One region of the Bradyrhizobium symbiodeficiens genome, then DNA from elsewhere that is predicted to be linked to it. Evidence: predicted binding sites of a transcription regulator. Region 1 holds the regulator's gene; each other region holds the start of a gene.
What was found. Region 1 encodes LexA, which represses DNA repair genes until DNA is damaged. Its sites were predicted from a motif close to TGTTCNNNNTGTGTTCNG; they were not measured.
Positions count from the first base shown of each region.

Region 2: a site for LexA is predicted at 3,577-3,594, ahead of CIT39_RS00850 (YifB family Mg chelatase-like AAA ATPase). Genes of this name have one in related genera too.
Region 3: a site for LexA is predicted at 3,075-3,092, ahead of CIT39_RS09720 (DUF3072 domain-containing protein). Genes of this name have one in related genera too.

Region 1 is NZ_CP029427.2:4,051,350-4,058,915, reverse strand. Features, by position in the region: gene CIT39_RS18840 (nuclear transport factor 2 family protein) at 1-36, shown strand, start outside; gene CIT39_RS18835 (DUF2171 domain-containing protein) at 118-351, shown strand; gene CIT39_RS18830 (ComEC/Rec2 family competence protein) at 448-2,727, shown strand; gene CIT39_RS18825 (hypothetical protein) at 2,736-3,164, opposite strand; gene lexA (transcriptional repressor LexA) at 3,605-4,306, opposite strand; gene CIT39_RS18815 (molybdopterin molybdotransferase MoeA) at 4,484-5,695, opposite strand; gene CIT39_RS18810 (hypothetical protein) at 5,918-6,121, opposite strand; gene CIT39_RS18805 (HAD family hydrolase) at 6,286-6,915, opposite strand; gene CIT39_RS18800 (alpha-hydroxy acid oxidase) at 6,924-7,566, opposite strand, start outside.
Region 2 is NZ_CP029427.2:178,257-185,822, reverse strand. Features, by position in the region: gene CIT39_RS00860 (ATP-binding protein) at 1-1,260, opposite strand, end outside; gene CIT39_RS00855 (hypothetical protein) at 1,406-1,879, opposite strand; gene CIT39_RS00850 (YifB family Mg chelatase-like AAA ATPase) at 1,980-3,518, opposite strand; gene CIT39_RS00845 (PilZ domain-containing protein) at 3,746-3,991, shown strand; gene CIT39_RS00840 (tetratricopeptide repeat protein) at 4,071-4,847, shown strand; gene CIT39_RS00835 (CpaE/TadZ family protein) at 4,869-6,158, opposite strand; gene CIT39_RS00830 (CpaD family pilus assembly protein) at 6,155-6,889, opposite strand; gene CIT39_RS00825 (type II and III secretion system protein family protein) at 6,943-7,566, opposite strand, start outside.
Region 3 is NZ_CP029427.2:2,126,618-2,134,183, reverse strand. Features, by position in the region: partial or broken gene CIT39_RS09755 (HWE histidine kinase domain-containing protein) at 1-697, shown strand, start outside; gene CIT39_RS09750 (hypothetical protein) at 795-1,016, opposite strand; gene CIT39_RS09745 (hypothetical protein) at 1,172-1,429, shown strand; gene CIT39_RS09740 (hypothetical protein) at 1,524-1,772, shown strand; partial or broken gene CIT39_RS09735 (type 1 glutamine amidotransferase domain-containing protein) at 1,846-2,405, opposite strand; gene CIT39_RS09730 (hypothetical protein) at 2,581-2,772, opposite strand; gene CIT39_RS09725 (hypothetical protein) at 2,792-3,013, opposite strand; gene CIT39_RS09720 (DUF3072 domain-containing protein) at 3,130-3,324, shown strand; gene CIT39_RS09715 (DUF6496 domain-containing protein) at 3,412-3,714, shown strand; gene CIT39_RS09710 (hypothetical protein) at 3,727-4,089, opposite strand; gene CIT39_RS09705 (Do family serine endopeptidase) at 4,366-5,901, opposite strand; gene CIT39_RS09700 (universal stress protein) at 6,110-6,946, shown strand; gene CIT39_RS09695 (hypothetical protein) at 6,962-7,174, opposite strand; gene CIT39_RS09690 (bifunctional diguanylate cyclase/phosphodiesterase) at 7,389-7,566, opposite strand, start outside.

The DNA of each region.
Region 1 (7,566 bases):
AATCACCACGCTTCGGCGAAGGCGCCGCTGATCTGACGGGCGCACGGCATCGTCATTCGCCGTGAGAGAACGAACAGGCTTCCTGCGCGTTGTGTGGGTCCAGAAGAGGAACCCACCATGCAGAACATCGCAGAGCATATGGAAGTGATCGGCGCCGACGGCGTCCATGTCGGTACCGTCGACAAGGTCGAAGGCAATCGCATCAAGCTGACCAAGAAGGACAGCGGCGAGGGCAGCCACAAGGGCCACCATCACTTCATCGACAAGGGCCTCGTTGCCGGCGTCGAAGGGAACAAGGTGCGGCTGTCCGCCAAGGCGGACGTGGCCGTGACCATGGAAGAGGAAAAGTAGGGCGCGGCCTCTCTCGTTCCCGGTCTGTACCGCTATTCGCGCCGCCGCACGTTCCGGTAGCCTCGGTGCCAGTCGCGTCGCGTAAGGTGCAGGGATATGGCGGAGCCGGGCCGGCCAGTACGGTCCCAGGGAGTTGCCGGGACGTGGCCGGTCGGCCGTGCTGCACCGGCTGGCGGCTTCGCGCCGGCAGGCTTTGGCGCCTGGCCGGCAATCGTCGAGACGCTACGTGAATGGGCCCGCGCCGAGGCCGGCGCGGGGCGACTCTTGCCATGGGTGCCTGTCGCCTTCGGCGGCGGCATCGCGCTCTATTTTGCCGCCGATCATGAGCCGGTGCTGTGGGTTGTTGCCGCGACGGCGATCGCCTTCCTGTTGGGCGCGATGCTGTTGCGGCGGAGCCGGCTGTTTGCGCCTGCGATCATGATCGCGGCGGTGGCGGCCGGCTTTGCCGTGGCAACCTGGAAGACGGCGCGCATCAGTCACCCCGTGCTGGCCAAGCCGCTCTATTCGGTGTCGCTGTCGGGTTTCGTCGAGGCCCGCGACATCCGCGAGCGCACCGATCGTTTCGTGCTGCGCGTCACCGCGATGGAGGCCCAGCGCAGCGACGTCAAGCTGGAGCGCGTCCGCCTGTCGGTGCGCAAGGGCACTGCGCCCGAGGTCGGCAGCTTCGTGCAGCTCAAGGCGCGGCTGATGCCGCCGCTCTCACCGGTACGCCCCGGCAGCTACGATTTTTCGCGCGATATGTTCTTTCAGGGCATCGGTGCCTCCGGCTTCGTGATGGGCGCGATCACCGCTTCCGTCCCGCCTGATGCCGGCGGCTTGCGGCTGCGTTATGCCGCCTTCATGCAGGGCCTGCGCGATGCGATCGACGCCCGCATCCGCGCCACGCTCGAGGGCGACAACCGCGCGATCGCGACAGCGCTGCTGACCGGGCGGCGCGATGCGATTTCCACGCCCGTCAACGACGCGATGTTCATCTCGGGGCTCGGGCACGTGCTCTCGATCTCCGGCTATCACATGGCGGTGGTCGCAGGCGTCGTCTTCTTCGCGGTGCGCGCTCTGCTGGCCTTGATCCCGGGGCTGGCGGCCGGCTTCGCCATCAAGAAATGGTCGGCCGCGGCGGCGCTGGTCGCAGCTGCATTCTATCTGCTGCTGTCTGGCGCGGAGGTCGCGACGCGAAGATCGTTCTTCATGACGGCGGTGGTGCTGATCGCGGTGATGGTCGATCGCCGCGCCATCACCTTCCGCACGCTCGCCGTGGCGGCGCTGATCGTGCTCGCGGTCGCGCCGGAGGCGCTGGTGCATCCGAGCTTTCAGATGTCGTTCGCCGCGACGCTTGGTCTCGTCGCGCTGGTGCAGATCGGCATGCCGAACCTGTTTGCCTCGCCAGACCATTCGGCGACCGCGCGCGTCGCGATGTGGGGCGGCCGCGAGATCGCGATGCTGTTCCTGGCTTCGCTGATCGCGGGGCTTGCGACCACGCCCTACGCTGCCTTTCACTTCCACCGCGTCACGCCCTACGGTGTGCTCGCCAATCTCGGCGCAATGCCGGTGGTCTCGGCGCTGGTGATGCCGGCCGGCCTGCTGGGCCTGCTCGCGGCGCCGTTCGGGCTCGACGGCGTGTTCTGGTGGCTGATGGGGATCGGCATCGACTGGATGGTCGTGGTCTCGCGCTGGGTGACGGCATTGCCGGGCGCCGTCGGCCGCATCCCCGCGTTCGGTATCGCGCCGCTGATTGCAGCGAGCCTGGGGATCATCGTGATGGGCCTGTTGCGCACGCCCTTGCGCTGGTGCGGTGCCGTGGTGCTGCTGGCTGCCATCGGCTGGGGACTGTCGGTGCGGCAGCCCGATATCCTGATCGCAGGGGACGGCGCGAGCGTCGCGGTGAGGGGCGGGGACGGGCGCTTGCATCTGATCAGGACGGGCAAGGACAATTTCCTGCTGAGGGAATGGCTGTCTGCTGACGCCGATCCGCGCGATGCCGGCAGTGGCGCGCTGGCGAGCGGCATATCGTGCGACGAGTCCGGCTGCGTCACGCCGCTCGCCGACGGTCGGCTGGTCGCGCTGGCCTCGCGCATCGATGCGCTGGCGGATGATTGCAGCCGGGCCGCACTGGTGGTGACGTCACGGCCCGCGCCGCCTGATTGTGCGGCGATGGTGGTGGATCGGCAGCGGCTTGGTCGCCAGGGCGCGCTGGCCTTGACGCAGCGTGGCGACGGCTTTTCGGTTCAGGCGGTGAGGGCGAGGGGCACGAACCGTCCCTGGTCGCCGGCGGCTGCCGGCGAGGGAGATTTCGAAGGAGCGCTCATGCCAAGGGCAGCGACTCCGCGCAGCAAGGATGCGACCCCCGCGGAGGCCGATCTTCAGGCGGAGGACTAAAGTCCCTGTCAGCCGATCGGCAGTCGCGTGACCGTCGGGCGGCTGTCGGCGATGATCTCACGGTTGCGCTCGCTGACCGGCTGGGTCACCGGCAGCTGCAGCACGGTTGCGCGCTGGCCTTCGACGAGCTGCGTCACCAGCACGGATTTGCCGTCCGGGAATTCGATCGCGTCATGGTGGCGATCGGGAATGTGCGGATCGATCTTGCCGAACTTGCCGACGCGGGAGTTGACGGTGCGCGTCCAGATCCAACGGTTATCGTAACGGACGTTGTCGGCGAAGGCGAGCTCCGTTCCCGGCAGCAGGCAGACCGCGACGGAGAGATCGGCTTCGGAGGCGAAGCCGCGTGTCGAGGTGCCGCGGAACGTTGTCGTGACGATCGTCTCGCCGACTTCTGCGGGGCGCGTCGCGACGGCATGCAGGCTGTAGTCACACATCGGGTGCTCCTCAATGCAGAGATAGCGACCCGCACCTCTTTTGGAGGCGCAGGCCCCTACCAGAGTGGAAGCACGTGACGGTCTGCCTGGTTGTAGGCAAATCTGCGGCTCGGATCGGCGAGCCGAGATCACATTATCTTTCCCGAATTCAATAGGAACAAAGTTGGCGCCCATGCATTCGGCAGGCGCGTGTCGGCGGCCCGCAGGCGAAGCGTATGCGTTCAAACAGATTGATCGCGTCGTGGGGGAAAGGGGGCAATGCTTCTTCGCGCGCCCGGCCGATGATGCCGCTGCGGAAGAATAGGGCCGGATAGTCTGTGCAATACCAGAAAGACTATCCAGCCGGAGCGGACCATCATCCGCTCCAATCTCTGATCGGCGATGCCGATCGAAGCCGCACGCACGAGGCGCAAAGACTTCTTGATCGAGGGCTTCTGGACTCAGTACTTGCGGTACAGCCCGATCAGCTTGCCCTGAATCTTCACGCGGTTCGGCGGCAGGATGCGCACCTCATACGCGGCATTGGCGGGCTCCAGGGCAATCGAGGCGCCGCGGCGGCGGAAGCGCTTGAGCGTGGCTTCCTCGTCGTCGATCAGCGCCACGACGATGTCGCCGGTATCGGCGCTCTCGTTGCGCTGGATCAGCGCCATGTCGCCGTCGAGGATGCCGGCCTCGACCATGGAATCGCCGCGCACTTCGAGTGCGTAATGCTCGCCGGAGCCGAGCATGTCGGGCGGTACGCTGATGGTGTGGCTGCGGGTCTGCAGCGCCTCGATCGGGGTGCCGGCCGCGATGCGGCCCATCACGGGCACCGCAACGGGCCGCTCGCCCTCGTCTGCGGACGGGCTGGAGCTCGCGCGTACCTTGCCGAGATTGCCCTCGATGACGCTTGGCGTGAAGCCGCGTCGGGTGCCGGCGGCAGCCTGGAGCTCCGGCAGCTTGATCACTTCGATCGCCCGGGCGCGGTTGGGCAGGCGGCGGATGAAGCCGCGCTCCTCGAGCGCGGTGATCAGGCGGTGGATGCCTGACTTCGAGCGCAGGTCGAGCGCATCCTTCATCTCGTCGAAGGACGGCGGCACGCCGCTTTCCTTCAGACGTTCGCTGATGAACCGCAGAAGCTCGTATTGTTTGCGCGTTAGCATCTCGACCAAAGTCCCCCGGTTGATGTCGTTCGATTCCGAGACGGATGAGTTCAGCTATAAGCCGCTACATCCTCGAAACAAATCATGAACGGACACTATATGTTCGATACATGTTCCGCAACTGCTTAATTTAGCGTGAACAGAACGAAGCGCGCGGAATGCGTGTGGCCGCGCAGGTCAGACGGGGAGCCGCAGCACCTCGCAGGGGCTGCCGGCCTCGGCCTTCGGCGCAAACGGTGCGCGCACGAGAAGTACCTGTGCCGCAGCAAGATTCGCAAGCAGAGAGGAATCCTGATGGCTGACGGGAAGAGCGACGAGCGTGCCGTCGTTGCGCAGCTCCAGGCGCGCGCGCAGATAGTCCTCGCGCTGGTCGTTGGCACCGAGATCGCGGCCCAGCACGGCGCGCTCGCGATGATGATGAATCACCGAACGGCCCGACAGCGCGCGAATCAGCGGTACCATGAACAGGAAGGCGCACACGTAGGACGACACGGGATTGCCGGGCAGGCCGATCACGCCCATCGTCCCCAGCCGTCCGTGCATCATCGGCTTGCCGGGCCGCATCGCGATCTTCCAGAACGCCATCGCGATGCCTTCGTCCGTGAGCGCCTGCTGGACCAGATCGTGGTCGCCCACCGATGCGCCCCCGGTCGTGATCAGGATGTCGGCGCCGCTTTCGCGCGCGCGGCGGATGCCGGCGGTGGTGGCGGCTAGCGTGTCGGCGGCGATGCCGAGGTCGATTGTCTCGGCCCCTTCCTGTCTGGCGAGCGCATGCAGGGCGAAGCCGTTGGAATAGACGATCTGGCCGTGCCCGGGTGTGGCGCCCGGCATCACCAGTTCGTCACCGGTGGCGAGGATCGCGACCTTCGGGCGGCGGCAGACGGCAAGCTGCGGATGGTTCATTGCCGCTGCGAGCGCGAGGTCGCGCTCTGTCAGTCGGGTCCCTTTGCGCAAGAGGACATCACCCTCTCGGAAATCGACGCCGGCGGGGCGGATGTGCCGACCCACGCTCGCAGCTTCCTTGATCGTGACGCTCTTGCCGTCCGCAATGGTGTCCTCCTGAATCACGACCGCGTCTGCGCCGTCGGGAACGACACCGCCAGTGAAGATCCGCACGGCTTCGCCGGCGCCGACCCGTCCTGTGAACGGACGGCCGGCTGCGACCTCACCGATGACAGTCAACCTGGAATCGATCGCTGCCGCGTCGGCCGCGCGCACGGCGTAGCCGTCCATCGCCGACATGGCTTGCGGCGGCTGCGTGCGCCGCGCGGCGACGTCACGCGCGAGCACCCGGTGGTGGGCTTCGTCGAGCGAAACCATCTGTTCAGGCAGCGGCTCAACGTCCGCCAGCACCGCGGCAAGGGCGTCGGAAACCGGCATCAAGGCCACGGCGAAACTCCTGCTCGGCACGTTCGGACGAAATGTTCCGACAGTGTTCTAACCGAGCGCGGAGGCGGAGGCAAAATTGCGGAGCAGGACGCCCATCCTGTAGCTTGCAGCCCATATCGAAGGAAGGCTCGGGCTTGGCGTCGCATCATCCAGACGATGAGACCGATCGGCAGAATGGGGCCATCCCGAGGACGAGAATGACGGCCGCCACGGCTTGCTCGCTCAACGCCTGCTCGGCGCATCCGGGCTGACAAATGCGACGTCGGGAGCCTTTGGGCCTTGATCCTTGTCCGGCAGCGGATCGGCCTGGGATTTCAGGTCGGCGGCCTTGCTGATCAGCTTGGCGGAAAGGTCCGAATCCGAGGTCGTTCTGGCGAATTCGAGCAGCAGAGAGGCCTGCTTGGTGAGATAGGTTTTGCCCAGCACGTCGATAAGTCCGATGTAGAAGTCCCAACGGAGTGATGAGTCCGAAGGGAGGTATTCCGTTCCCGGAACTCTGTATAAAAATGCACAAAGCGATCAGGTTCCCGATCTGTTGCAGATTTGGTTCCTGAAAGCGTGTCTGAAGCTGGGTGTGATGGCGGGCTTTTTCAGATGCCCAACGCCTTCAGGGCGTTTCCAACGTCGCGTGGCGACGTCACATGCACTGCCGTCAGGCCGCGTACCCGCGCGCCCTCGACATTCTCGGCGAGGTCATCGAAGAACACGATGCGTTCCGCGGGCACGCCGATCGCGGTGACGACGTGGTCGAAGGCCTCCGCATCCGGTTTGCGCAGGCCGATGCTGGACGACAGATACAGCGCGCGGAAATGGCCGAGCAGTTCGCCATATTCCCTGGAGAAATAGTCGACATGCGGCCGGTTGGTGTTGGAGAAGGCGTAGAGCGGCATCTGCTTCGCCGCACGCGGCAACAGCTCGGCAATGTCAGGCATCTCTCCGGCGAAGATCGCGTTCCAGCCTTCCAGGAATTGCGCGTCCGAAATGCCGATGCCGAGAGAAGCACGCAGCGAGGCGAAATAATCCTCGTCGCTGATCTTGCCGACCTCATGCAGCCGGTAGGCCTCGTCACGCACATAGCGCGCGACGATGGCCTCGGGCTGGCAGCCGGCATGTCCTGCCCAGCAGGCGATCGCCTTGGAGAAGTCGATGTCGAGCACCACGCGCCCGAGATCGAACAGCAGCGCATCCGCGCTGCCGGGAGAGAGCGATGTCACCTGCATCCTTTCACTCAGTAACGGTACGGATCGTGGTCGAACAGCGGGAATGCGCTGAACACGCTCGGCGCGTTGGTGGCGGTCGCCGGATGCAGGCAGGCTTTGTCGACCTCCGCGAATGACGTTGCGCCCAAAAGGCCGAGGCAGCGCAGCACCTCGTCCTCCAGCAGCTCCAGCATCCGCGCGACGCCGGCTTCGCCCGCCGCAGCCAGCGCCCAGCATTGCAGCCGTCCGATGCCGACCATGTCCGCGCCTGCCGCGATCGCCTTGACGATGTCGGTGCCGCGACAGACGCCGCCGTCGACCATGATCTTGGCGCGGCCCTTCACGGCTTCGACGATCTCGGGCAGCACATGCATGGCACCGCGGCCGTGGTCGAGCTGGCGGCCGCCATGGTTGGAGACGTAGATCCATTCGACACCGTGGTCGACCGCGATCCGGGCGTCCTCGGCGGTGGCGATGCCCTTCAGGATCAGCGGGATCTTGAACTTGTCCTTGATCATCTTCACGGTCCGCCACTCCAGGCCCTTCTGGAAATCGCCGCCCGTGGCGCGCAGGCGGCTCTCTCGAACGTAGCGCTTGGCGATGTCACGCTCACGACGGCTGTAGTGGGCGGTATCGACGGTCAGGCAGAAGCCGGCATAGCCGTTCTTCTCG
Region 2 (7,566 bases), 3.2 Mb from region 1:
GGTGCCGCCATAGGTGCGGGCGATGCGTTCGTCGGCCTGCTCGAATTCGCGGAAGATGCGCTGCTGCGCCTCCGGCGCAATGCCGATGCCGGTGTCGCGGACCAGGAAGCTGATCTCGTTCGGCCAGATGCCTGGCTCGACGATCAGCGCGACGCCGCCGATGCTTGTGAACTTGATGGCGTTGCCGGCGAGGTTGAGCAGCACCTGGCGCAGCCGCGCGGCATCGCCGACCACCTCGAGCGGCAGGCGTTCGTCGACATAGGCGGCGATCTCGAGCGACTTGGCCTGCGCGCGCGGCGCGAGCAGCTCGGTGATCTCCTCGATCAGGGTCGAGAGCGCGAAGGGACGCTGTTCGAGATCGAGCTTGCCGGCCTCGATCTTGGAATAATCGAGCAGTTCCTCGATCAGCGCCATTAAGGCTTCGCCCGAGGTTTTCACCGCTTTGGCATAGGTCGCCTGCTCCTGGGTCAGCGTGGTGTCGAGCAGGAGGCCGCCCATGCCGATGATGCCGTTCAGGGGGGTGCGGATTTCGTGCGAGGCCATCGCGAGGAAGCGCGATTTGGCACGGTTGGCGGCGTCGGCCTGGTCGCGCGCGTCGGACAGGGCGCGTTCGGTCTCGGTGCGGTCGGTGACGTCGCGCCCCACGCTCTGCAATTCGGCGGGCTGTCCGGCATCGAGGCGGACATAGCTTTCGCGCCAGGCGATCCAGCGCGCGCCGAGCGGGGTTGCGATCTTCTGGTCGTGGATGCGTGTGCCGCTGCTCTCGCGGGCGCTGTCGCCCTGCTCCAGCAGGTCGAAATCGAAACGCGTGCCGACCAGCGCGCTGCGCGCCTGTGCTGCCAGCGTGCAATAGGCGTCGTTGGCAAAGGTGATGCGGCCATCGGTAGCGCGCAGCACGATGAGGTCGCCCTGCTGCTCGAACAGGCTGCGGGCGCGTTCTTCCGCTTCCTTCAGCTCCCAATTGCGATCGATCAGCGCCTCGTTGTGGGCGGCAAGCGTACGCAGCCGCTTGTTCACGAAGCGCAGGCGCATGCTCAGCGTCGCAAGACCGAGGCAAGCGAGCGCGAACAGGAAGCTCGCGCCGATCGCAAAGGTGTAGGGATCGTAACCGGAGTTCTCGGACCGGCTGCCGGACACGAAACCGTAGGCGCCGCCGAAGGTCGCCGAGAAAATCATGAAGGAGCGGATCGCGAAGGCGATACGGGGATGCTGTCGCCTGAAGCGGCGCATGCGCACCTTGATCCGGAACGTCCGACCCATCGCCACCGACCCCGACTCTTTTTGTGGAATCCTGCCACCCGCCGGCTGCGACGATGTCGCGCCGACCTTGCGAACAGCTTGAGGCTTTGGCGTCGCCTCCAAACAGGGTTGACGAGGTGTTAACGCCTCAAGATCCCGGCGCGCGTCAGAGCGAAGCGGCCTGAAGCGGGAGCGGGCGATGGCCGCCATGGGCGCCGACGATCAGCGCCGCGGCCTCGCGCTGCGAAAACGACTTCGAGCGCACATAGATGCGGTAATCCGCCGGACCCTCAGTGGAGAGATAGATCACCTGGCCGCCATCGACGGGCTGAGCGGCAATCGAGACCAGGCGCGTCGAGGGATTGGCCTGGCAGGACTCCGGCTCGGACCCGAGACCGTCGTCGACCACGACAAAGTCCGCGGCGTCGGCATCGTCGGTGATCTGAACCCGCACCGTGGCCCGGGCGGGATCTTCGGTGAAGGCGACATGGACGCCGGCGGTCCAGAACAGCGAGGTGAGCTCGATCGAGGTTTCGCCGAGGGCGATGCAGGGATGCGAGACCGATCCGATCTCCGAGCGCGCGAACACCGCAGCCGCCAACAAGGGAACAACCGAGGCCAGGATCTTGAAACGCAACATGACGCTCTACTCGCCGGGCCCGGTACGGGAACTCAGTGGGCCTTATGGTTTGCAGAGCGTAAAGGAAACTCGTTACCGCCGGGTTGATGGCGTGGAATGATCAAGCCAGCTGCCGCACATCCTCCGCGAGTGCGCGGTAGGACAGCGCTTCGGCCAGATGCAACCGGCCGATCTTGTCGGCGCGATCGAGGTCGGCGAGCGTGCGCGCCACCCGCAGCACGCGGTGATAGCCGCGCGCCGACAGCCGCATGGTTTCGGCGGCTTCGCGCAGCAGCTTCTGGCCTTGCGCGTCCGGCTTTGCGATCTCTTCCAGCACGGAGGCCGGGGCTTCGGCATTGGTGCGAACCTTGGGCAGGCCGGCATCGGCATAACGCGCGAGCTGGATGTCGCGCGCGGCCGCCACACGGGCGGCGACTTCGGCGGAGCCTTCCGCCGGCGGCGGCAGGATCAGATCGGCGGCGGTCACGGCGGGAACTTCGATGCGCAGATCGATCCGGTCCATCAGCGGGCCGGAGATGCGCGCCTGGTAGTCGCCGGTGCAGCGATCGAGGCGGCCGCGCTTGCAGGCATAGCCGGGCTCGAAGGCGTTGCCGCAGCGGCACGGATTCATCGCTGCGACCAGCATGAAGCGCGCGGGGTAAGTGACGCGATGATTGGCGCGCGACACCGCGACCTCGCCGTTCTCCAGAGGCTGCCGCAGCGAATCCAGCACGCGCGGATCAAACTCCGGCAATTCGTCGAGGAACAGCACGCCCTGATGCGCCAGCGAGATCTCGCCGGGTTTTGCGCGCATGCCGCCGCCGGTGAGCGCGGCCATGCTCGCGGAATGATGCGGCGAGCGGAATGGCCGCCGCGCGGTCAGCGCGCCGTCCTTGATCTCGCCGGCCACGGAGGCGATCATCGAGACCTCCAGCAGTTCGCCCGGCGACAGCGGCGGCAGGATCGAGGGCAGCCGCGCCGCCAGCATCGATTTGCCGGCGCCGGGCGCGCCGATCATGAGCAGATGATGGCCGCCTGCGGCCGCGATCTCCAGCGCCCGTTTGGCGCTTTCCTGACCCTTGATGTCGCGCAAATCGAGTGTGGAGGCGGCGGGCTCGTGCACCTTCGGCGACGGCCGCGACAGCACCTGCGTGCCCTTGAAGTGGTTGGCGATCTGGATCAGCGAGCTTGCCGCGATGATCTGGATGTCCGGGCTCGCCCACGCCGCTTCGGAACCGCACGAGGCTGGGCAGATCAGCCCTTCCTCGCGCATATTGGCGCCGAACGCGGCGGGAAGAACGCCGGCCACGGGCGCGATCGAGCCGTCGAGACCGAGCTCGCCGAGCACGGTGAAGCCGGTCAGTGCATCCGGCGGGATCGCGCCGATCGCCGCCATCAGCCCGAGCGCGATCGGTAGATCGTAATGGCTGCCTTCCTTCGGGAGGTCGGCCGGCGCCAGATTGACGATGATCCGGCGCGCCGGCAGCGCCAGCCCCGAGGCGATCAGCGCCGAGCGCACCCGCTCGCGCGCCTCCGACACCGCCTTGTCCGGCAGGCCGACGATCGCGAACGCCGGCAAACCGGGCGCGACCTGCACCTGCACGTCGACCGCACGGGCCTCGATCCCCTCAAAGGCGACGGTGGAAACCCGCTGAACCATGCTCAAACCAGCCTGCCCCTTTTCACAATTAGGGGTAGCATAGCCGGCCACCTTGCGCAAGAACAATACGGGAACGATCCTGCGCGGCGACCAATCCTCTAACCAATCGTAAACGCCACGCCGACACTACGCCTCGAATGCAACCGGCTCCACTCAGCACATCCCAACAATTGTCAGCTACTCCTACGCTTGCGGGATGGGCCGTGGTCAACGGGTGAACAGTTCAAATGCTTGCAAATCGCCGGAGAAGCGAACGTCGGATGTGCAGCCGGCTCGCCAAGATCCATTTTGGCGCGGGCTCGCTGCCGCGGGACTGCACGATCACCGATATTTCGGATGGCGGCGTGAAAGTGGTAGCGGAATTCCTGGAAGTGCCGCCGCAATTCACCATCATCTTCGCCCCCGACTATTCCCGCCAGTGCCGCCTGCGCTGGCGCATCGGCTGCGAATTCGGTGCCGAGTTCACCGACTGAGCTCTCGCAGGCCGCTTCCTTAACGGGACTTTAGCGTTAATCGGTAAGCATCTCTGATCTGTTGCCGAGTGATCAGAGTATGTCCAAGCGTTCGCCCCTCGCCTCTCCCCCGGCGAGATTGCTGTTTCCCGCCTTTCTCGCCCTAGCCCTCGGCGGCTGCCAGACCGCGGGCATCGAGGATGTGACCGGCGCGCTTGGTGTCAGATCGGAAACGGCTGCCAAGGCCGACGCCAGGCCCGAATTGGACGCGTTGCGCGAGCGCTATCGCGCCAAGCCCAGTGATCCCAACGTTGCGCTCGCCTACGGCAAGGCGTTGCGCGAGAGCGGCCAGCGCGCGCAGGCGGTTGCGGTCATGGAGCAGGCGGTGCTCGCCCATCCCAGCAACAAGGCGCTGCTCGCCGGCTACGGCCGCGCGCTCGCCGACAGCGGCAGTTTCCAGCAGGCCTTCGACGTCCTCAGCCGCGCGCACACGCCCGAGGATCCGGATTGGCGCATCCTGTCGGCGCAGGGTGCGGCGCTCGATCAGCTCGGCCGTAACGAGGAGGCGCAGCAATATTATGCCGCGGCGTTGAAGATCGTGCCGGACGAGCCGACCGTGCTGTCCAATCTCGGCCTGTCCTATATGCTGGAAAACAATCTGCCGAAGGCCGAGCAGGTGCTCGGCCGCGCTTATCAGCGCAATCAGAACGATGCGCGGATCCGCGCCAATCTCGCGCTGGTGCTGGGATTGCAGGGCCGTGAGGCCGAGGCCGAAATCCTCGTCAAGGCAGATTTGCCGCCGGACCAGGCAGCCGCCAAGGTCGCGGCGCTGCGGCAGTTGCTGGCGAAGAAGCAGCAGCAGCGGGCGGACAAATAATCCGCCCCTTTCTGTGTACCCTTATGACGCCTTGCGATGCGGCGCGGAGTTGCGGCTTGACCTGCCCTTCAGCTTCTTCAGCAGCGGCCCGAGCAGCGAGCGCTTCGGCTTCTTGACCTCGCCGCGGCCGGCGAGGCGGTTCGCCATGTTCTGGAACAGCTCGGTGGTGCGGTGGCTCTTGGAGACCTCCGCGATCATCTGGCCGTTATTGGCCGCGGTCGAGAACAGTTTCGAATCGAACGGGATCACCGCGATCGGTTGGCTTTCCATGGTCTTGGCGAACGATTTGACGTCGATCTCCGCGCGCTTGTGCATACCGACCTGGTTGATGCAGTACAGCGGCGGCCGGTCGTTCGGCCGCGCCGCCTTCAGCACACTCAGCATGTTCTTGGTGTTGCGCAAATTGGCAAGATCCGGCTCGGCCACGATGAGGATGTCGTCGGCGTTCACCAGCGCGCGCCGGGTCCAGCCGGACCATTGGTGGGGGACGTCGAGCACGATGCAGGGCGTGGTCATGCGCAGCGTGTCGAACACGGCGTCGAAGGCTTCGGCGCCGAAATCATAGACGCGGTCGAGCGTGGCGGGCGCCGCGAGCAGGCTGAGACGCTCGGTGCATTTGGAGAGCAGGCGCTCCATCAGCGCGGTGTCCGGCCGGTCCTGCGACAGCACCGCGTTGGCGATGCCCTGCACCGGGTCCTGGTTGTAGTCGAGGCCCGCGGTGCCGAAGGCGAGGTCGAGGTCGATCACGACGGAATCGAGCGCGAGGTCACGCGCGATGGTCCAGGCCAGATTGTGCGCGACGGTGGAAGCGCCGACGCCGCCCTTGGCGCCGACCACCGCGATGACGCGGCCGGTGATGATGGCCTCGGAGGCCGAGAACAGGCTGCAGATCGAGCGGACGACGTCGAGGGTTTCGACCGGTCCCACCACATAATCGTTGACGCCGCGGCGCACCAGCTCGCGATAGGGCGCGGTGTCGTTGGGATTGCCGATCACGACCACGCGGGTGCCGGGGTCGCAGACGCCGGCGAGGTCGTCGAGTCCCTCGAGGATGTCGCGGGTGCCGTCGGATTCGATCACGATCACGTTCGGCGTCGGCATCGTTTCATAGACTTCGATCGCCGCGGCAAGGCCGCCGTCCTTGGCGGTGAGGTGCGCCTTGGCCAGCCGGCGGTCCTGCCCCGCCGCGGTCACCGCGGCGAGCGTCTTCTCGGTCTCGCAAAAGGCCTGCACCGAGATGCGGGGAACCGGCGCAATGTGTTCCTCGGGGTGCTGCGGATCGTCCGCTTCTTCGTCGTGGATAACGGTCATTTGCCTGTGTCGCTGAGCTTGGCCTTGTCGGATTCAGAATTGGGAGTCGAGATCGCAGTGCCCTTGCGATAGCGGTCAAAGGCGATGTCGCGCCGCGCGGTATAGGCCGGCGTCTCGGATCGCGGCTGCTCGAGGTCGGCCGGATTGTCGATCATCGCGGCGAGATTGCGCTGGCTGGCGCAGCCGAGATTGAAGTAGGGGCGGTTTTCGTTGTAGCCGGGATCGAGGATCGAGGGGCCGAGGTCTTCCGGCCACAGCCCGCAGGGGCCGGCCACCGCGGCCATCTTCGAATAGCTCAGGCGGATGGTGGGCAGCAGCCCAGGATCTTCGGGACGGTAGGGATGCTGGACGATGGCACGCGACGGCACGCCGCCGGATGCGAGCACGGAACGGATTTCCTGATAGGTCGCGGCCGCCGCGCGCGAATTCGAGCTGTCGACGGGAACGTCGACGACGACGGAGCCGGTGCCCTCGCGCACCCAGTCCCGGGCGATGCCCGCGACGTCCGAATGCTGCGGGGGCGACAGGCCACCCCTCGCCTTGCCGACGAAGATCACGATCGACTTCTTGCCTTCCTGCACCGCGATCGGGTGGCGCTGGCGATAGTCGGTCGGCACCGTCTGGGTGACGATCTCGCCGGTGGTGTTGCAGGCGCCGAGCATGACGGAGAGCCCCGTCAGTGCCAGCGCGATCTGCAGCTTGCGACGTCGATCGGCAGATGTTGTCGTCATCGCCTCATCCCCTCTTGCCCGAATCCTGCCCGTTCCCCAGCCGTCCGTTCGCCTCAGTCGATGATGAAGCCGAAATCGCCCGGCGTGCCGGCGATCGGGTCGACACGGCGCGCGACGCCATAGAGGCGGTTCATGCGGCCGAGCAGTGCGGTCTGCGCATCCGAGGCCGGCGCGAAGCCGTCGTCGGGCCGCGCCAATTCCTTCTGGGCGACCGCGCGCACCACGTAGGGCGTCACGATCACCATCAGTTCGGTCTCGTTGTTGACGAAGTCCTGGCTGCGGAACAGTGCGCCGATGATCGGCACCTGGTCGATGCCGGGAAGGCCGTTGATCGCCTGCTTGGTCTGCTGCTGGATCAGGCCGGCCATCGCCATCGAGCCGCCGGAGGGAATCTCCAGTGTCGTCTCGGCGCGGCGGGTCTGGATCGAGGGGATGGTGATCGAGTTGCTCGAGGTCGAGGACACCGCCTGCGTCAAGGTGATCGAATTCGTATTCGACAACTCCGAGACCTCGGTCATCACGCGCAGGCTGATGCGGCCTTCGCTGAGCACGACCGGGGTGAAGTTCAGCGAGATGCCGAACTTCTTGTAGGTGATCTGGGTGGTACAGACGTGGGTGACGGGATCGCAGGAATAGCCTGCTGGAATTGGGAATTCGCCGCCGGCGATGAAGGTGGC
Region 3 (7,566 bases), 1.9 Mb from region 1:
GTCGCGTCGTGCGCGTGAGCGGAGTCACCGTGGACATCACCGAACGCAAGCGTGCCGAGGAACGGCAGAATCTGCTGGCCCGGGAAGTCGATCATCGCGCAAAGAACGCGCTGGCGCTGGCGCAGTCGATCGTGCGCCTCACCCGCGCCGACGAGGTCAAGGCCTATGTCAACGCCGTGGAGGGACGCATCAATGCGCTGGCGCGCGTGCACACCATCCTGTCGCTGTCGAGCTGGCAGGGCGCCGAGCTCTCCAGGCTGATCGACGAGGAGCTTGCGCCCTATTCGCTCGGCGGCCAGATCGTGTTGGCGGGTCCGGAGGTCCAGTTGATGCCGACGACGGCCCAGACCTTGGCGCTCGCGCTGCACGAGCTCTTCACCAACTCGGCCAAGTACGGCGCCCTCTCGACCAGGTCGGGTCGGCTCGCGATCGGCTGGCGAGTCGAGGACCAATTGCTGACGCTGAACTGGGAAGAAACCGGCGGTCCACTCGTCATGCCCCGAAGTCTCGCGGCTTCGGCACGCGGAGCCTGCTTGCGAGCGTCGAGTCCCAGCTGGGTGGACAGGCGCAATTCGATTGGCGAGCCGAGGGATTGTTGTGCCGTCTGGAGGTGCCGCTGACACGCAAGACGGCGGCGACCGCACCCGGAAAATTCGACGTCGCAAGCGCGTCCGAATTGCAACGCGCCTCGGGCTGAAGCGCGATGCGGTCAGGATGAAGCGTCATCGCGCTTCAGGTTGGCGTTTGAGCATGACCTTTTCGGAGAACCGCTGCGCACTTTTCCGGATCATGCCTTAGCCCGACGCCACCATCCTCGTTCGCCGCTGTGGCCGCGCTTCCTCGGCGAGGCGTCCTTCGAGCCAGGCTTCCGTCTGAGCGAGATCGCGCAGCGCCCTCGCGTAGCGGCGGGCCGCACTTCGCTCCGCGCCGCGCGGCAGTTTGCGGGCCTTTCGCAGCATGTCCGCAGCCGCGTTGCGATAGGCCAGCGAGCGGTAAAGAAAGACGACCTTACCCATATCGAATGTTCCCGTTTCGAATGTTCCCGTTTTGCTGGCTCATCCTCGTCAATCCGGCATGAACGTCGGATGAAGCCGGTGACGACAATTCCTTCATCCGTTTGGAACCGGTGAATATCGCCCGCGTTTGCATGCCAATTCGGGATGCAGTTCCCATGCGCGCAAAAAAATCTTCGGACTTGATCTCACCCGCCGGCCTCATCAAGCTGATGACGCATGCGCTGATGGGCGCAGCCCTCGGCCTCACCTTCAGCCTCACGCTGATCCTGTCCAATCCCGCCGTTGCCAGCCTGCTCGATCACGGCGGAAGCCAGGCCGCGTTCGTCTTCGCTCTCACATTGGTGACGACGTTCGCGATCGGCGCCACACTCACCGGTGCTGTGTTCATCCTCATGGAGGACAAGCAATCTTGAAGCGTCCGTGACGTGCGGGAGATGCGTTTGCCGGAACTCCTTCGGTAAATAATGGTTGGCTGCCTGCGTCAATTTAACTCAGGGAGTTCCCCGCATGACAACCACGAAGCTCGTTCTCACCGCAATATTGGCCACCGGCCTCGCCGCCACGCCGCTCGCCGCACAGGCCAAGTCGCACAAGGCGAAACACGGATCATCGATGTCCTCATCGCAGACCACCGGCGCCAACACCAAGTCCTCCAAGGCGGCGGATCCCTCCGGCCAGGGCGGTTCCGGTCCCGGCTCGGACCAGGGCGGCACCATGACGAACCAGAACGGTAAGGGCATGAGCAATACCAAGTAGGCCCAGACCGACCAGCTCAAACAAAAGCCCCGCGGCGACGCGGGCTTTTTCGTTGCAGGCGAGCTGCTGCCACTCAGGCAGCGTTGCGCTGCACGTGACGGCCCTCCTTCACTTCTTCGATGATCTTGGCGCTGAACGCTTCCAGGTCGCCGGGATTGCGCGAGGTGATGAGGCCCTGGTCGACGACCACGGCCGAGTCTTCCCATGCCGCGCCGGCATTGATGACATCGGTCTTGATGGACTTGTAGGACGTCATCTTGCGGCCCTTGGCGATGCCCGTCTCGATCAGGAGCCACGGCGCATGACAGACGGCGGCAACGATCTTCTTCGCGTTGAAGACGTCCTTGATGAAGGACAATGCCTTCGGCTCGAGGCGAAGCAGGTCGGGGTTGATCTGTCCACCCGGCAATACCAGGGCGTCGTAGTCGCTGCTGGAAACCTGGTCCAGCGTCTTGTCGACCGTCACCGGCCGCCCCAATCCTTCTTGTCCCAGCCCTTGATCTCGCCGGCTGCAAGCGAGATCACGTGAACCGTAGCACCAGCCTGCTTCAGACGGTCGCGCGGCACCTCCAGTTCCGACTGCTCGAAACCATTCGTCGCGAGAATGGCAATGGTCTTGCCTTTGATATCCATGGAACGCTCCATTGCTGTGTCAGGAGCCCGGTCAATCGGCCGTCCCAGCTTCCGTTCCGTGCGCTGGCGCAGCTCACGGGGATGTGCGGCTGGCCTCGATGGCTGCTGAAACGTAAGCGGCAGAGGCAGATCCAGTGCAGTGCGTCGCTTGCGCGCACGCTAGCTGCGTCGGATGTCACGGGTCTTGAAGGCCGCCCGCAGAGTTCGTCTTCACGAGATGCTCGAGCTGCGCCCGCTTGCGTCCGAGCAGAAGTTGGGCTGCAGCATCATCGAGACCGGCACGCTGCAATTGCCGGATGGCAGAGCCCAGTTCGAGAATCTCGGCGCGCAACCTCAAGATCCGGTAAGTGTCCGGGTCTTCCTCCACGGCGCCCTCCCCAAAGGTCTTAGCGCCGGGTGCGCGCGCGCTCGGGATTGACCGCTGTCTTTACAAGACGAAGGCGCACCCGGTCGCGGACGTCAGGCAGGACACCGCCGCCGCCGGCAGCCTTCCATTCGCCGATCAGCAAGTCGACCTTCCGGCGCAGATCCATCTGCGCCAGGGCCTGCCGGGCGCAATCGCGATCGCCGTTGATGAGCTCGCGCACCGACGCCTCGACGCCGGCCATTTCAAGCCTCAAGGCGCTGATTTTACGTCGAATTTCATTAATTCTGTTGTCCATGGCTTGTTAGAACAAAATAAGAACGTATAGTCAAGGCACGATTTTCAGGAGGGAGAAGCGACATGCAGGTTCAAGGTAGATACGACGCCCGGGTTTTCCTCACCGAGCAGATGACGCGGACGCAGGGGCTGAGGTTGAAACGGCTGAGCGAAGAGGCGTATCAGCCCGCACAATATGCGCGCGATCTGTCGTTCAGCGAGGCCGCCCGGCGCATTCAGGTGCTGGAAGCCGAGATCGATCTGGCGAATTCCTTCTAGTCTGCGTCGCGCATCTGCAACGTTGGATGCGCGCTTTCGGAACCATGCTCCTGTCGATCGGTTCTCCCCGGCCAAGGGAGAACATGCATGGCACGCAAGGCAAAGAAACGCCGCTACTCACCCAGCTCCGGCAGCGATGTCGAGAGCGAGATGCGCCGCTACAAGAAGGGCACCGCGAAGAGCGGGCGCAAAGGCCGTGGCGGCCGCGTGAAGAGCCGCAAGCAGGCAATCGCAATCGGACTGTCGAAGGCACGCAAGAAGGGCAAGAAGGTCCCGAAGAAGGCTGCCAAGAAAACGGCGAAGAAAACGTCCAAGAAAAGGACGACCAAGAAGACGACAACAAAGAGAACAACCAAGAAGTCGTCGAAGCGCAAATCCAGCAAACGCTGACGGCGATCCGTCTCAGATCATGCTGCCTGGCATGAAGCAGCGGATCGAAACCCCGAACGCGGTCTTCACCGGCCACACCATGGTGCGGCCGGCCAGGTTCGGTTCGGTGATCACGGCCTCGTCCGGCACCTCGATCCACTCGCCGTCGAGACGCACGCGATAATGCCCGTTATGCGACTCCCAGTCGGGATCGGCGACGGCAAACCCGTCCGCATCCGAGCAGCATGGGCCGAGGTGGCTGCGCAAACCGTCGAACCATGGCTTCAGGGGTGAATCCGCGTAGCGGCCGTCGTCCCGCCCGAGAGCGTTTCCGCCCCAGAGCACGAATGGCGCCACGAGCAGCGCACTCCTTAGCGAGAGCTTCAATCGATCCATGTCGGCACCGATCACATGCGAACGAGCGGCCAGTTCCACAAAGCGGCGGCGGGTTCGAAGTTCCACGCTTGCAACCCATGCCGGCGGCGTCGTTGCCTCCAGAGACTTGCACGATTCGGAACTCTGATGAGCGAACACGGCTTTTTCGGACGAACCGGGTCATCATCGCTGCCGTTGACGAGAATGTTATCGATCGCATCCCAGCAAGCCTGAAGGCGAACGGAAAAGGCGGCCACGAGGGCCGCCTTTCTTGTTCGATGCCGATCGACATTCGCCTCAGGCGAGCGGTACCGCGACGAACCGGGTCGCCTGCGCGTTCCTGACCTGCAACAGCACGCTGCGCTTGCCGGACGATTTGGCCTGCGCCAGCTCGGAGCGGACATCGCCGACATTGGCGACGGCCTTGCCGCCGACATTGAGGATGACGTCGCCGGTCTGGATGCCACGCTGCGCCGCCGGACCTTGCGGATCGACCTCGGTGACGACAACGCCCTTCTGGCCGGCGCCCTGGACGTCACCGGCCGGAGCCAGAGCAAGACCGAGGCGCGGAGTGCCGGGGGCCGACTGTTCCTTGCCAACATCGGCCTTGGCTTGCCGTTCGTTCGGCAACTCGCCGAGCGCCAGCGTCACCGTTTTGCTGTCGCCCTTGTGGAAGACGTCGAGCTTCACCGAGCTGCCGGGCGCAAGGGTCGCGATCGTGCGGGCAAGGTCTCGCGAATCCTTGACCGCCGTGCCGTTGACGGCGGTGATGACGTCACCCGCCTCGATGCCGGCCTTCGCCGCCGGGCTGCCGTCCTGCGGGTTGTCGACGATGGCGCCGCGCGCGTCCTTCAGCCCGAGGCTGTCGGCGATCTCGGCGGTGACCGGCTGCACTTGCACACCAAGCCAGCCACGGGTCACCGCGCCCTTGTCCTTCAGCTGCGCGACGACGAGCTTTGCGGTCGAGGCCGGAATGTCGAACCCGATGCCGACCGAACCGCCGGAGGGCGAGAAGATCGCGGTGTTCACGCCGATCACGTTGCCGTTCATGTCGAAGGCCGGGCCGCCGGAATTGCCCTTGTTGATGGGCGCATCGATCTGGATGAAGTCGTCATAGGGACCGTTGCCGATGTCGCGGCCACTGGCCGAGACGATGCCGGCGGTCACGGTGCCGCCGAGGCCGAAGGGATTGCCGACCGCGACCACCCAGTCGCCGATGCGCGGCTTCTGGTCGGAGAATTTGACGAACGGAAAATCCTTCTTGCCGTCGACCTTGATCAGCGCGAGATCCGTCTTCGGATCGGTGCCGACCACCTTGGCGGTGTAGCTGGTGCCGTCATCCAGGGTCACCTGCACCGACTCGGCGTGGTCGACGACGTGGTTGTTGGTGACGGCGTAGCCGTCGGCGGAGATGAAGAAGCCGGAGCCTTCGCCCGTGATCATCTGATGGCGCTGGCGCGGCATGCCGTTCATGCCGCCCGGGCCGCGGAACCCGAACTGCCGGGAGAACTGGTCGAACGGAGAATCCTCGTCCTGATCCATCCGGTTCTGTTGCAGCATCGCGCTCTTGTCGTTGTCCTGGTCGATCTTGACCCGCACCGAGATGACGGCGGGCTTGACCTTGCTGACCAGATCACCGAAGCCCGGCGGAGTCGTTGCGGATTCCGCGGCCTGGGCCGGCGCAATGAAAGAGCTCGGACCGAACGGCAAGGAGCCGGGAGAAACCGCCAGAACGGCCACGCCGAGCGCGGCGACGGTGCCGAGCAGCGCCAGCCGGCGCGGCCTCAAGATCCTGCGGGACGTCGGGATGTCGGAATTGACGCGATCGTTCATGTCGAAATGTCCATGTTGGTAAGGTGTCGCCTTGTCTCCAACATGGCCCCTGTCACCTTACGACGTCCCGTCCGTCCGATTAAATCTTGGCAAAGAACGCGCGCGGCCCCGCGGAAGATCGCCGCCCGCGCATTTGATGCAGCTCAACGCGCGTCCTTCCGACAGTGAAAAACTGCGGCCACCGGATGATGTCCCTCGGAGGCGCGCCATGTACAAAGACATTCTCGTCCACATCCCCACCGAACGCCCGATGCGCTCGGCGATCGACGGCTCGATTTCGCTCGCGGCGCAGTTCAACGCCCATCTCGACGCGGTCGCGATCGGCTATGTCGCAACCAGTGCCGCTTACGTGATGGAGGGCGGCGCCGCGGTGGCAGCCGTGTTCGAACTGGAGCGCGAGCGCGCCGTGGAGCGGGCCGAGGCCGCGCTCGCGGTGTTTGGCGTCGAAGCGGCGAACGCCGGCGTCTCCTACGGCTGCCGCGCGCTCGGCGCGATCCCGGCGGATGCAGCCGGCTCGCTCGGCGAGATGGCGCGACTGCACGACCTCAGCGTCGTGCTCCAGCCTGATCCTGCGCAGGGTTCGTTCGACAACGACGTACCGCGCGAGATCCTGTTCCAGGCAGGCGGTCCGGTGTTGTTCCTGCCCTACACCTTCCATGGAGCTTTCAGGGCAAGCCGGATCGGGATCTGCTGGGACGGCAGCCGCCTTGCGGCCCGCGCCGTGCACGACGCCGCACCGTTCCTGGCGCGCGCCGACGAGATCGTGATCATCACCATCAACGAAGCCAAGGCCGTGTCAGACGAAGCGTCAGCGAGCAACCTGGCGAGACATCTCGGCCGGCGCGGATTGTCGACCCGCACGGTCGGCCTGTCGGCGAGCCGCGCCGACATCCAGCCGACCATCCTGTCGCTGGCGGCCGACGAGGCGCTCGATCTCCTGGTGATGGGCGGCTACGGCCATTCGCGCTTACAGGAGCGCGTTCTCGGCGGCGTCAGCCGCGCCATGCTGGAAGCCATGACGGTCCCGACGCTGATGTCGCATTGAGACCAACAGGCGCCGTCACGCCGCGACCGGGGTCTCCCACGTCGCGGGCACGGCGGCGTCCTCGTTGTGTGGCCCATTGCACGCGTCGAAATGCGCCTTGAGCTCGACCTCGGCGAGATGTTCGAAATGTTCGGCCTGGCCGAGGAGCTCCCAGGTCTGAAGCGGCCGGTAAGCCGCCTGCTGACGGCAGAGCGACGCCAGCGCCCGGTAGCGACGTACGTTCTCCATGAGACCCTCCCTCGCATTTACTGAGCTTATTGCCCTGATTTGCGTCAGGCCGATGGCGGTTGTGCAAAAGATTTTCTGCGCCCAGCGCGGGCTTGGCCTCGGCTTGCTATTAGGAAATATATGTCCGACCTAAAGTTCCAAACCCGTGTCGATCGACGCCCGGAGGCCCGGAGGCCCGGATCCGTCGGCTAGGCGTAGAGCCGGCGCTCCACGGTCACGCGACCAGGTCGAGATAGCGCTCGATCAGGTCGGGCCGGCCGACCAGATAGCCCTGCATCTCCTCGCAGGCCTCCCGCGCCAGGAAGGCACGCTGCGCTTCCGTCTCCACCCCCTCGGCGATGACCGGGATATTCAGGGCGTGCGCGAGGCTCAGGACCGCGCGGACGATCTCG